Regions from separate parts of the Kocuria salsicia genome, predicted to be linked through region 2. Evidence: riboswitches for the same ligand, from Rfam matches in the RefSeq annotation. Region 2 holds a riboswitch; the other holds the start of a gene.
The links. A riboswitch is a leader RNA that binds a small molecule or an ion and turns the genes downstream of it on or off. The one in region 2 is predicted to bind S-adenosylmethionine.

Region 1: another riboswitch for S-adenosylmethionine. It lies ahead of ABD264_RS10505 (bifunctional o-acetylhomoserine/o-acetylserine sulfhydrylase); the one in region 2 lies ahead of ABD264_RS09495 (AMP-binding protein).

What each region holds. Positions count from the first base shown of each region.
Region 1 is NZ_BAAARF010000012.1:123,857-129,392, forward strand. It holds gene ABD264_RS10495 (GNAT family N-acetyltransferase) at 1-125, opposite strand, end outside; gene metX (homoserine O-acetyltransferase MetX) at 253-1,419, opposite strand; gene ABD264_RS10505 (bifunctional o-acetylhomoserine/o-acetylserine sulfhydrylase) at 1,416-2,858, opposite strand; SAM riboswitch class IV at 2,933-3,051, opposite strand; gene ABD264_RS10510 (VOC family protein) at 3,157-3,795, shown strand; gene ABD264_RS10515 (CPBP family intramembrane glutamic endopeptidase) at 3,937-4,701, opposite strand; gene ABD264_RS10520 (sensor histidine kinase) at 4,933-5,536, shown strand, end outside.
Region 2 is NZ_BAAARF010000010.1:84,174-89,709, forward strand. It holds gene ABD264_RS09480 (ATP-binding cassette domain-containing protein) at 1-418, opposite strand, end outside; gene ABD264_RS09485 (hypothetical protein) at 415-1,821, opposite strand; gene ABD264_RS09490 (hypothetical protein) at 1,865-2,158, opposite strand; SAM riboswitch class I at 2,350-2,443, shown strand; gene ABD264_RS09495 (AMP-binding protein) at 2,437-4,575, shown strand; gene ABD264_RS09500 (DUF3995 domain-containing protein) at 4,585-4,968, shown strand; gene ABD264_RS09505 (succinate dehydrogenase cytochrome b subunit) at 5,248-5,536, shown strand, end outside.

The DNA.
Region 1 (5,536 bases), on a different contig from region 2:
CGCCGCCGCGCCGGGAACACCCCGGCGAGCAGGGGTCCGAGACGCAGCACGTCGGGTGCGTCGAGCATCTCGGCATCACCTCGCAGCTGCGTGTCGTAGGCGTCGAGCAGTGTTCGGGTCCGCATGCGGGAGAGTGTGACACCGACCACCCCGCGTGGCAAGGCCTCCCCACCCCTGCGCATCCAGGCCACACGGCGGGATGGGACGGATGCTGCGCCGCCCGTCCCGCGCCGATCTCACGTCATCCGGGCCTCAGTCCGGCAGCACCGTCCGCAGCAGCCGACCCACCTGCGGGGTCTCCAGCAGGAAGCCGTCGTGCCCGCTCGGTGACGTGATGGTGCGCGCCTCGTGCTCACCGGGCAGTGAGGCCGCGAGCTCGGCGGACTCCTCGGGCAGGAACAGCCGGTCGGAGTCCACCGCGGCCACGAGCCACTCGCACCGGGTTCGCGCGAGGGCCTGCCGGAGGCTGCCGCGGCCGCGGGCGACGTCGTGGGACATCAGCGTCTCGTTGACGCTGAGGTACGCGTTCGCGTCGAAGCGCGCGGCAAGCTTCCCCGCCTGGTGGTCCAGGTAGCCCTCCACCCGGTAGCGGCCCCGGGTGCCCGGGTGCGTGCCCGCAGGGTCCTCCCGCGGCTGGGCCTCCCGGTCGAAGCGGGCGGCGAGCTCGTGGGCGCTGCGGTAGGTGATGTGCGCGATCCGGCGTGCCAGCCCAAGCCCCTCGACGGGGTGCGGGCCCGCGTAGTAGTTGCCGTGGCAGAACCGAGGGTCCTGCCGGATGGCGAGCGCCTGCGCGTGACCCCACGCGAGCTGCTCCGCACTCACGCGGGCGTTGGCGGCGATCACCGCGCACGCCGCCACCCGCTCGGGGTGGCACACGGCCCACTCCAGCGCGCGGGCACCGCCCATCGAGCCGCCCACAACAAGCCTCCATCGCCGGATCCCGAGCCGGTCCGCGAGCCGCGCCTCCGCAGCCACGGTGTCCCGCACGGTGATGCGCGGGAAGCGCGAGCCCCACGGCGTGGCGTCCGGGGCGAGGCTCGCGGGGCCCGTGCTGCCGTGGCAGCCGCCCAGGATGTTCGCACACACGACGAACCAGCGGTTGGTGTCGATGGCCGCGCCCGGTCCAATGAGACCGTCCCACCAGCCACCGGCGTCCGCGGCGGCACGGCGGCCGTCCATGTCGAAGGGCGCTGTGTCCCCATAGCCCACGGTGGTGCCGCGCGCCGCGTGCGAGTCACCCGTGAGCGCGTGCTCGACAAGCACCGCGTTGGAACCGTCCGGGGCCAACTCGCCCCACGTCTCGTACGCCAGGCGCACGTCAGGCAGCCGGAACCCGGACTCCAGGGTGAGCTCCCCGATTTCCGCGGCCCGCACCACACCGTCCCGGCGCACCGCCGGGTCCGTCTGCCTCACGGTCATGCCGCGGGCTCGGCGTCCGCGCCCGCACGCGCCGTCGAGCCACCGTCCGTGCCAGCGGCGGGGTCCGCGCCTGGCCCGGTGCGGGTGGGCGCGCTCGACTCCGTGGCGGCCAGCGCCGAGAAGCCCGCCTCGAGGTCCGCGAGGATGTCCTCGATCCCCTCGGTGCCCACCGAGAGCCGCACGAAGCCGGGCTCCACGCCCGCCGCGCGCTGCTCGTCCTCGGAGAGCTGCGCGTGCGTCGTCGACGCCGGGTGTATCACCAGGGACCGCACGTCCCCGATGTTCGCCACGTTGGAGTGCAGGCTCAGCGCGTCCACGAACGAGATTCCCGCCTCCTTGCCGCCCTCCAGCACGAAACCGAGGACGGAACCGGCTCCTCGGGGGGCGTACTTGCGAGCCCGCCCGTGCCACGGCGAGGACGACAGCCCGGCGTAGGACACCGAGCGCACTTCGGGGCGGGCCTCGAGCCACTCCGCCACCCGCTGGGCGTTGTCAACGTGGCGTTCCACGCGCAGTGACAGCGTCTCGATCCCCTGCTCGATGAGGAAGGCGTTGAACGGGGAGATGGACGCGCCCAGGTCACGCAGCAGCTGCACACGGGCCTTGAGCACGTAGGACAGGTTGACGCCGAAGGCTCCGCCCTCCCCCAGATCCCGCGCGTACACCAGGCCGTTGTACGTAGGGTCCGGTTGACTGAAGCCCGGGAACCGCTCCGGGTCCGCGCCGTAGTCGAAGCGCCCCGCGTCCACGATGAATCCGCCGATCGCCGTGCCATGACCGCCCAGGAACTTGGTGCCCGAGTGCAGCACGATGTCCGCGCCCCACTCGATGGGCCGCACCAGGTACGGGGTGGCCACGGTATTGTCCACGATCAGCGGCACCCCGGCCTCGTGGGCGATCCCGGCAACGGTCTCCACGTCCAGGACGTCGTTGCGGGGATTGGGGATCATCTCTCCGAAGAACGCCACGGTGGAGGGCCGCACGGCATCCCGCCACTGCTGCGGATCGTCCGGGTCCGCCACGAACGTGGTCTCCACTCCCAACCGCGGCAGCGTGTGGCGCAGCAGGTTGTACGAGCCGCCGTAGAGGGACGGGCTGGCCACCACGTGCGTGCCCGCCCCGCCCAGGTTGAGCACGGCCAGGGTTGCGGCGGCCTGCCCGGAGGAGACCATCAGCGCCCCCACTCCCCCTTCCAGGGAGGCGAGGCGGTTCTCCACCACCTCGGTGGTGGGGTTGGTCAGGCGGGAGTAGATGGGGCCCATGTCCTGCAGCGCGAACCGGGCCGCGGCGGTGTGCGCGTCAGGGAACACGAAGGACGAGGTCTGGTGGATGGGCAGGGCCCGTGAACCCGTCACGGGGTCCGGGTTCTGCCCCGCGTGGATCTGCCGTGTCTCGAACGCCCAGTCCTGGGGGTTGTCGGGGGTGGGTGCTGTGCTCATGGCCATTCGCCTTCTCGGAAGGATCAGGGGCCAGGCGACCGTCCGCACGGTGCCCGCACGAACGGGCGACCGGTGGCCCGCGCTTGCCGTGGGCGTCGGACGACGTCCCGGCCAGGTCTTCACCCAGGGCACCCCGCCGCGGTGGGAGGGTTGCCGGTCAGCAAGCTGGGGCTTGACGCTGACTCTCGTGACCTAGACCTCCAGTTTGGGAACCCGGCCGCTGCCACGTCAAGTCCGGTGTCCGCAGTGTTGCACCCGAGGATTTGGAGGCCCGTGTGACGGGTGCCACGATGACTGCATGAAGCTGGACCACGTTTCCTTCGCAGCACAGCCGGACGGCCTGGAGGCCACCACCGAACGCATCGCGGACCGGTTGGGGATCGAGCCGGTGAAGGGCGGGGTCCATCCCCGCTTCGGCACCCGGAACATGATCCTGCCGCTGACAGACCACCAGTACGTGGAGGTCGTGACCGTGCTGGAGCACCCCGCCGCGGACAAGGCGCCGTTCGGGCAGGCCGTGCGTGCACGTTCGGAGGCCGGCGGCGGCTGGCTCGGGTGGGTCGTGGAGGTCCCGGACCTCGCCCCGTTCGAGCAGAAGCTGGGCCGACCCTCCGCGCCAGGCGGCCGGATCTTCCCGGACGGCCGCCGCCTGGACTGGCACCAGATCGGCGTCAAGGGCCTGATCGCGGATCCGCAGCTGCCGTTCATGATCCACTTCGACTCCGCGGACGAGATGCACCCCTCGCAGGCGCGCCTCACGGACGTCAGCCTGACGGGCATGGAGATCGCCGGTTCCCCCGAGCGGGTGACGGACTGGCTCGGCGGCCCCGTGGAGGACGTCCTGCGCTCGGTGGACGTCACGTGGTCCGCTCCCCACGGCACGCCCGGTCTTCTGGCGGTCACCTTCGGCACGCCGGACGGGCCCGTCACCATCTGATCCGGGGCACCGAGCCCTCCGGGTTCGACGACGCCGCTCGCACGGCCCCGCGACTCGGTTCGTCGTCGGGGCGAGCCACGGGGGGCACCATGATTGCGGACCCCATCAGCCTCGCCCCCGGGCTGGTGCTCGCGGTGGCGCTCAGCCGCCCAGGAGCTGGGGCACCAGGAACCCCACGGCGTCCAGCAGGAAGTGGCAGAGCAGCAGCGGGGCGAGCCGCCCACCGCGGCGGTAGCACCACACGAACACGAGCCCCATCACCAGGTTGCCGAGTGCCGGACCGATGCCCTGATACAGGTGGTAGCTCGCGCGCAGCATCGAGGACACCACTGCCACCGTCCACCACGAACGCCCCAGCCGCCGCATCCGGTCCGCGAGGAACGCCACCACGATGATCTCCTCCACCAGCGCGTGCCGCAGGGCGGTGAGCAGCAGCAGGGGGACGGTCCACCACGTGGTCTCCAGCGTGGACGTGGTGATCTCCGCCGTGATCCCAAGCGCGCGACCGGCCTGGTAGAGGGCGAGCGTCCCACCGCCCATCAGGACGAACAGCACGAGGCCCCACGCGGCGTCGTGCCCCGGGCGCCGGGTGTCCACGCCGATGCAGTGCAGCACGGCCGGGATCCGGGAGGTGGTGCCCGCGAGCAGGTGCAGCGCGAGCGCCACGGGCACCAGGGCAAAGCAGATCCCGGTGAGCCGGCGCAGGGCATCCAGCACGGGCAGCGGGCTCAGAGGCTGGTTGAGCGTCGTGGAGCTCTCCGCGATCGACGAGCGCAGCGCCATCTCCGCGAGGTCCAGCACGGAGTACACGGCGGAGGCGCCCAGGGAGACCCCGAGCACCAGGAGGATCTGCATCCGCAGGTCGGCGCGGGGCACACGGGGCGGTGGCTCGAGGGAATCGGTCACCCCACCATTGTGCGCGCGGCGGGACCGGTGCGCGCGTCGGCAGTTCCCGGGAGCGTCCCGCCGCAACCGTGCGGGCACGCTGCGCCCCGCGCCGAGCACGCGCCCTCCCTGCCGCCGCCCCGTCGGTGGATCCGTTGTCGGGCGGACCCATCGTGAAGGTGGCCGTCGTCGGGTCCACCCGCGAGACGGCGCGCCCCGCCGTTCGGGTCGCTCCGTCGGTAGTGGGAAGCCATGCGCCCGAGCCCCGTCGCCACGGACACCTCCCCGCCCCACCGAGCCCTGCAGCCGGGGTGGCGTCGGCGGGATGCCCTGGGTGCCGGCGTGCTGGCACTGGCCGGCGTTGAACTGGTCTACCTCTCCGACTTCGTGCAGTCGGTCCCGTGGAAGGCGGACGTCGGGTGGGTTGCCATGGGCGCCGTGGTGCTGGCCGCCCCGCTCGCCTGGCGGCGTCGCTTCCCTGTGGCCGTGATGGTGGCGGTGTCCTTCGTGTACTTCGCGCTCGGCACGTGGGCCGGGATCGAGATGTACGCCTCCCAGGTGGTGCTGTTCCTGGGCTTCTACTCCGTGGGGGCCTGGTGCCCGGACCGCCCCCGCGCCACGTGGTCCCGCGCAGCCGTGGCCGTGGGGGTGGCGGTGTGGCTGGGCTGGAGCACCGTGGACCAGTTCACGGATCCGAAGGTGGGTGAGCACGGCGTCAACGCCTACATGGCCATCGCCGCGATCCAGTTCCTCGTGAACATCGCCTACTTCGCCGGGGCGTGGGTCTTCGGCGACCGGGCGTGGAACGCGGCCATCGAGCGGCAGGAGCTCGAGGCCGCCCACGCCGAGATCCGGC
Region 2 (5,536 bases):
GGAGGAGGACTTGAGGGCCTTTGAGTCCCAGGGCGATCGTCAGCACGAGTCGTTGCCGCTGCCCGAGGGAGAGGTCTCCGACCCGGGTCCCGGCCATCGAGCCGTCCACCAGCGGGTGCCCGCCGTCCCCATCCGGGGCCATGAGCGGCGCGAGAACGTTCAAGGTTTCGTTCACCGTCAGGTGTTCCAGTGTCAGGTACTCAGTGTCCAGATACGTGGCGTGGTGACTGTTCCGCCAGGTGGTCACCGCCGGTGACTGCGCACGGATCACACCGCCTAGCAACTTGAGCAGGGTGGTCTTGCCGCATCCGTTGGGCCCCCTCAGGGCCACGGTTCCCACGTCGGGCAACTCGATCCGAGCGTCCTGAAACACCACGTGAGTGCCGTAGGCGTGGTTCAGGTGATCAATGGTGTTCATGATTCCTCCGTTTCGGTGGCCGAGAGCTCGCGGATCCACTCGGGGGCGTCGTGGACGGCCAGCGCCAGCAGTGCCACGGCGGTGGCCACGAAGCCCGCGGCGGCCCATGTAGCGGGACCGGCGCCGACATCGTGTGCCCCGGTGGCCGTGAAGACGCCCGCGAACGTCAGGGCCACCCCGCCGCACAGGGCTGCGGCCAAGCCGGCCTTGGATCGTTGCGGCAGTTGCGCCATGGCGGATGCGGGCAGGACCGCAGTGCTGCGTTGCACCACGAGGGTCTCGATCCCGATCTCCATGGCCAGCAGGGCGAGCAGCAGCAGGGCCAGGTGCCACCAGCCACCGAGGACCAGCCATAGCGCGAGGGCGACCGTGGCAGGACAAGACAGGCACACAGACATCGCCAGCGCCCGTCCTTGCAGCGCCCACACCCGCCCAGGGGCCAGGCGCATCAAGAACAGGGCATAGCCCAGGCCTTCCGGAGACGTGACACGGACGAACGAGTTGCGCAGAGTCAGCAGGCCAAGGAAGAACACGGCCAGTCCCACGTACGGGGCAGCCTCTGCCCAGGGGGTGGCCTCTGCGATCCGGGTGACCGCTGCGGCGATGATCGGCAGGGGACCGGTTTTCACGGCCAGGTCAAGCACAAGCCCCGAGGTGCGCAGCGCATGAGCGGGAGCCACGAGGTGGTAGAGCCCTGCGGACAGCGGCCCCGCCGCGAGGCCCAGGAGAGCGATGCCGATCCACCCACCCGCCCCTCGACCAGACGGGAGGGCGTGGCCGGCTCCGAGGGCTGGACCGAGTAGCGGCACGATGACCATGGCGCACGGCACCACGGCGAGCACGAGGCTCCCGGCGCCGGCAGCGTTTAGCAGAAGGGAGCGGGTAGGTAGAACCGCGAGCACCACGGTGCCCATGAGTGCGGTAGCCGCCAGCAGATTGTGGGGCTCGTGCCAGCGTAAGTTCTGCACCGCGAGCATCAGAGCCAAGCCCAGGTCCACGCCTAAGGGCCCACACCGCAAGCCGATCTCCACGTCGGGGCTGACACCGGCCCATGTGGCATGGGTGGCGGAGTGCCGACGCCGGGCGAGGATCAGGCCCGCGGTTGCGAGAGCGCTCACGAGGGTCACCAGGTCCGGGGCGTCCAACGGGATGCCCATGCTCCGCAGTCCGGCCCTGGGCGGCCTCCACACGATGCCCACGAGCATCACGGCCACGGCCAATGCCGTGCCCAGGATCATGAACGCGCGTACCGCTCCGGAACTCACGGGCAGGCCCAGACTGCTCAGGACACCACGGGTGCGGTGCACGCGGCGTCGGAAGTCATTGACGTAGCTGCCCTTGGCTCCGAGGAGGACCGCTGCAACTGCGGCCGGTCCACGGCTGTGGGTGGTTGACCCGTTCATCTGGTCCTCCTCGGAGACAATCAGGGTGCAGTGAGCGGTTGAATCACCACTGGACGAACTGCTTGAGGGCCCATTTCTTGGCCAGGCCGTAGATGGTGCCCGCGAGCGCGGTGCCCAAACCGAACGACGCGACCACGCTGGCAGCCAGAGCTGCCCAGGAGAGCGCGTTGAGCGCGAAGTAGAGGTTCGTGGCCAGGCCGGAGGAAATCCCCAGGGTGTAGGTGGCGGAGAACAGCGCCACGAGCATGGCTACGGCGGCACCACCGAACATGGCCGGAGCGGCGCTGCGGGCCTTGGAGGTGGTGACAGGTGCGGAGGTGGAGGTTACGGTAGACATTGATCTTCCTTTCAGCGAGTGGGTCTTGCATCGGTTGAGTTGGTTCTCGGATCAGCTACTTCGTATCCTGCTGTGTGGAAGCCCACGATCCATCGGCCGACCGGATATCCGGTCGGCCGATGGACGTGATGCCGAATGGCTAAGGGGTGTGGATTTGCCGCCGCGCCCACCCGCCGCGTTCAATGGAACGGTTCCCATCCGGAGCGGCCGAGAGACCTGGCTCGTCGACGTCGCAGCAACCAGCACCCACGTGGTGCGAGGTGCTAATGCCAGGAACGATGGAGTTGATCGAGATTTCTTCTTTCTCAGACCCTTGTTCCCCCACGCCCAATCCCGCGTTGATCTCCGACGCCGCTCGAGAACAGTTCTGGGACGACCAGGCCAACCGCCTGGACTGGGCACAGCCGTGGCACACCACCCACCGCTTCGACAAGCCGCGGCGGATCGGCGCGGACGAATCCGGCGGCCCGGTGTACAGCGTCCCGGACATCGCGTGGTTCGAGGGCGGCACGCTCAACGTGTCCTACAACTGCGTGGACCGGCACGTTGCGGCGGGCCGCGGCAACCACGTGGCGCTGTATTTCGAGGGCGAGCCGGGCGACCGCGCGCAATACACGTACGCGGACCTGCAGCGCGAGGTCTCCCGGGCCGCCAACGCCCTGCTGAAACTGGGCGTGGTCAAGGGTGATCGCGTGGTCATCTACCTCCCGGTGATTCCGGAGACCGTGATCATCACGCTCGCGTGCGCGCGCATCGGCGCAATCCATTCGCTGGTGTTCGGCGGGTTCTCCGCGGAGGCGTTGAAGTTCCGCGTGGAGGACACCGGTGCCAAGGTTTTGGTGACCACGGACGGGCAGAACCGGCGCGGCGTCGTCGTCCCCGTGAAGGCGAACGCGGACCAGGCGTGCGGCGGCAAGAACGACATCGAGCACGTGGTGGTGGTGCGCCGCACCTCCCGCCCGGGACGCTCGGACCTGCCGCGCGGCACACGCGGACAACGGTCCAAGGACCAGGACGGCGTGCCGTGGACCCCCGGCCGTGACGTGTGGTGGCACGAACTCACGGCGGACGTGCCGGACGTCCACGAGCCCGAGTTCTTCGACGCGGAAACGCCGTTGTTCATCATTTACACGTCCGGCACCACGGGCAAGCCCAAGGGCCTGGTGCACACGATGGGCGGGTACCTGGTGCAGACCGCGTACACGCACGCCTTGTTGTTCGACCTGCTCCCGGATGCCCCGGACGCCCACGGTGTGCTGCGCCCGGACGAGTTGGCCACGGTGAACGACCCCGCCAAGGTGGACTCCACCGTGCACTGGTGCACCGCGGACCTCGCGTGGGTCACCGCGCACACGTACGAGATCTACGGCCCGCTGGTCAACGGCGTGTCCCAGGTGATTTACGAGGGCACCCCCAACACCCCGGATCACGGGCGGCATTTCGAGATCATCGAACGTTACGGCGTGACCAATTACTACACCGCGCCCACGCTCATCCGTTCGCTCATGGGCGCGTTCCCCAAGGGCCTGCCGCAGGTCTACAACCTGTCCTCGATCCGCTTGCTGGGCTCGGTGGGCGAGTCCATCAATCCCGAGGCGTGGCGCTGGTTGCGCGCGCAGGTGGGCCGGGACGAGGTGCCGTTCGTGGACACGTGGTGGCAGTCCGAGACGGGTTCGTGCGTGGCCTCCCCGCGTCCGCACGATCCGCAGTTCGCCCGTCCCGGCACGTTCGACGAGGCTGCAGCGCACACCTCTCACAAGCCCGGTTGCGCTACGCGTGCGGTCCCCGGCGTATCTGTGCGGGTACTGGACGAGGCCGGTGAGGAAGTGGGCCCCAACCTGCAGGGTTACGCCGTGATCGACAAGATCGGCCCGTCCATGGCCCGCACGGTATGGGGCGATCCGCAGCGCTACCTGTCTTCCTACTGGGCGGCCTACGGCGAGCGCGGTTGGTTCCGGGCCGGCGACGGCGCACGCACCGATGACGAGGGCGACCTCTACATCCTGGGGCGGGTGGACGACGTGATCAACGTGAGCGGGCACCGGTTGTCGACGATCGAGATCGAATCCGCCCTGGTGACCCACCCCCACGTAGTGGAGGCCGGGGCCACCCCGATCCGCGACGCGGTAACGGGCCACGCTATTTTGGCGTGCGTGGTGCTCACGGCGGATGCGCAATCGCTGTCCGCGGACGAGGTCCGCGAGGAGCAGCGCGCGCACGTGGCCCGGGAGATCGGCCCGATCGCCAAACCGCGCGAGGTCATCGTGGTTCCGGATCTGCCCAAGACCCGTTCGGGGAAGATCACGCGCCGCCTGCTGACCCAGCTCTACGAGGGCGAGCAGCTGGGCGACCGTTCCTCGCTGCAGAACGAGGAAGCGCTAAACGCGATCGCGGAGGTCTTGGCAGGGCGTGCTTAGCTTGACCACATGAGCTTGTTGCCCCGATCCCACGGCGGTCGCGGCTGGGTCTGGTTGGCGTGTGCGGCCGGGGTCGTGCATGCCGGATTCAGCCTCTACTGGGCTTTGGGCGGGCACTGGTTGCTGGACACCGTGGGGGAGTGGACGGTACGGCTGTCCTACGAGGCACCCCTGGCCGTCGGGCTGGGGCTGGGCATGGTTTCACTTTTCAAGCTCATGGCAGCCGTCATCCCAGTGGCGGAAGCCTATGGCAGGGTGCCCTGGCGGCGGTTCTGGCGGGCCATAAGTTGGGTGGGTGCCGTGGTCCTGGTGGTCTACGGCGGGACCAACACGGTGATCAGCAATGCCGTGCTCATCGGGCTCATCCGCCGGCCACCGGATACGAGCGACTAGCCATGATCGGTCACGCATGGTTGTGGGATCCACTGTTCCTGGTCTGGGGTGCCGCGCTGCTGATCCATCTGTGGCGGTCCCGGCCGACGCGGACGCGCCCGCACGGCACACGTGAGTCACTTATCGGGAGGTGAACATCCGCACGAAGGAGCCGACCGGGGAACCCACGCCACCAACTGCGGATGACCACCACCCAGGCTTCTTCCTGATCTGCGGGCATGACCGCGTGTGACCCCGCGAACTGTTATGCCCCGAAGGAACTTCTAAGATGGCTCAGTGATGAATTCCGCCGCGCAGCCCTCGACCGAGCGACCCGTCACCGGCACTACCCGCACGGCCACCGCCCCCGCGGACGCGTCCGTCACTGCCGGGATTGCTGCCGTGGCCGGCGATGCCTGGCAGCGCATGTTCGGGGACACCCACAGCTCCGACCTCAAGCTCGCCATGGCCGCCTCTGGCACCGTGTTGAGCGTGTTCACTGTGGGGCACATGGCCGGGAACATGCAGGTCTACCTAGGCCGGGACCACTACAACGAGTACGCCGAGTTCATTCGCACGGTGGGCGCGC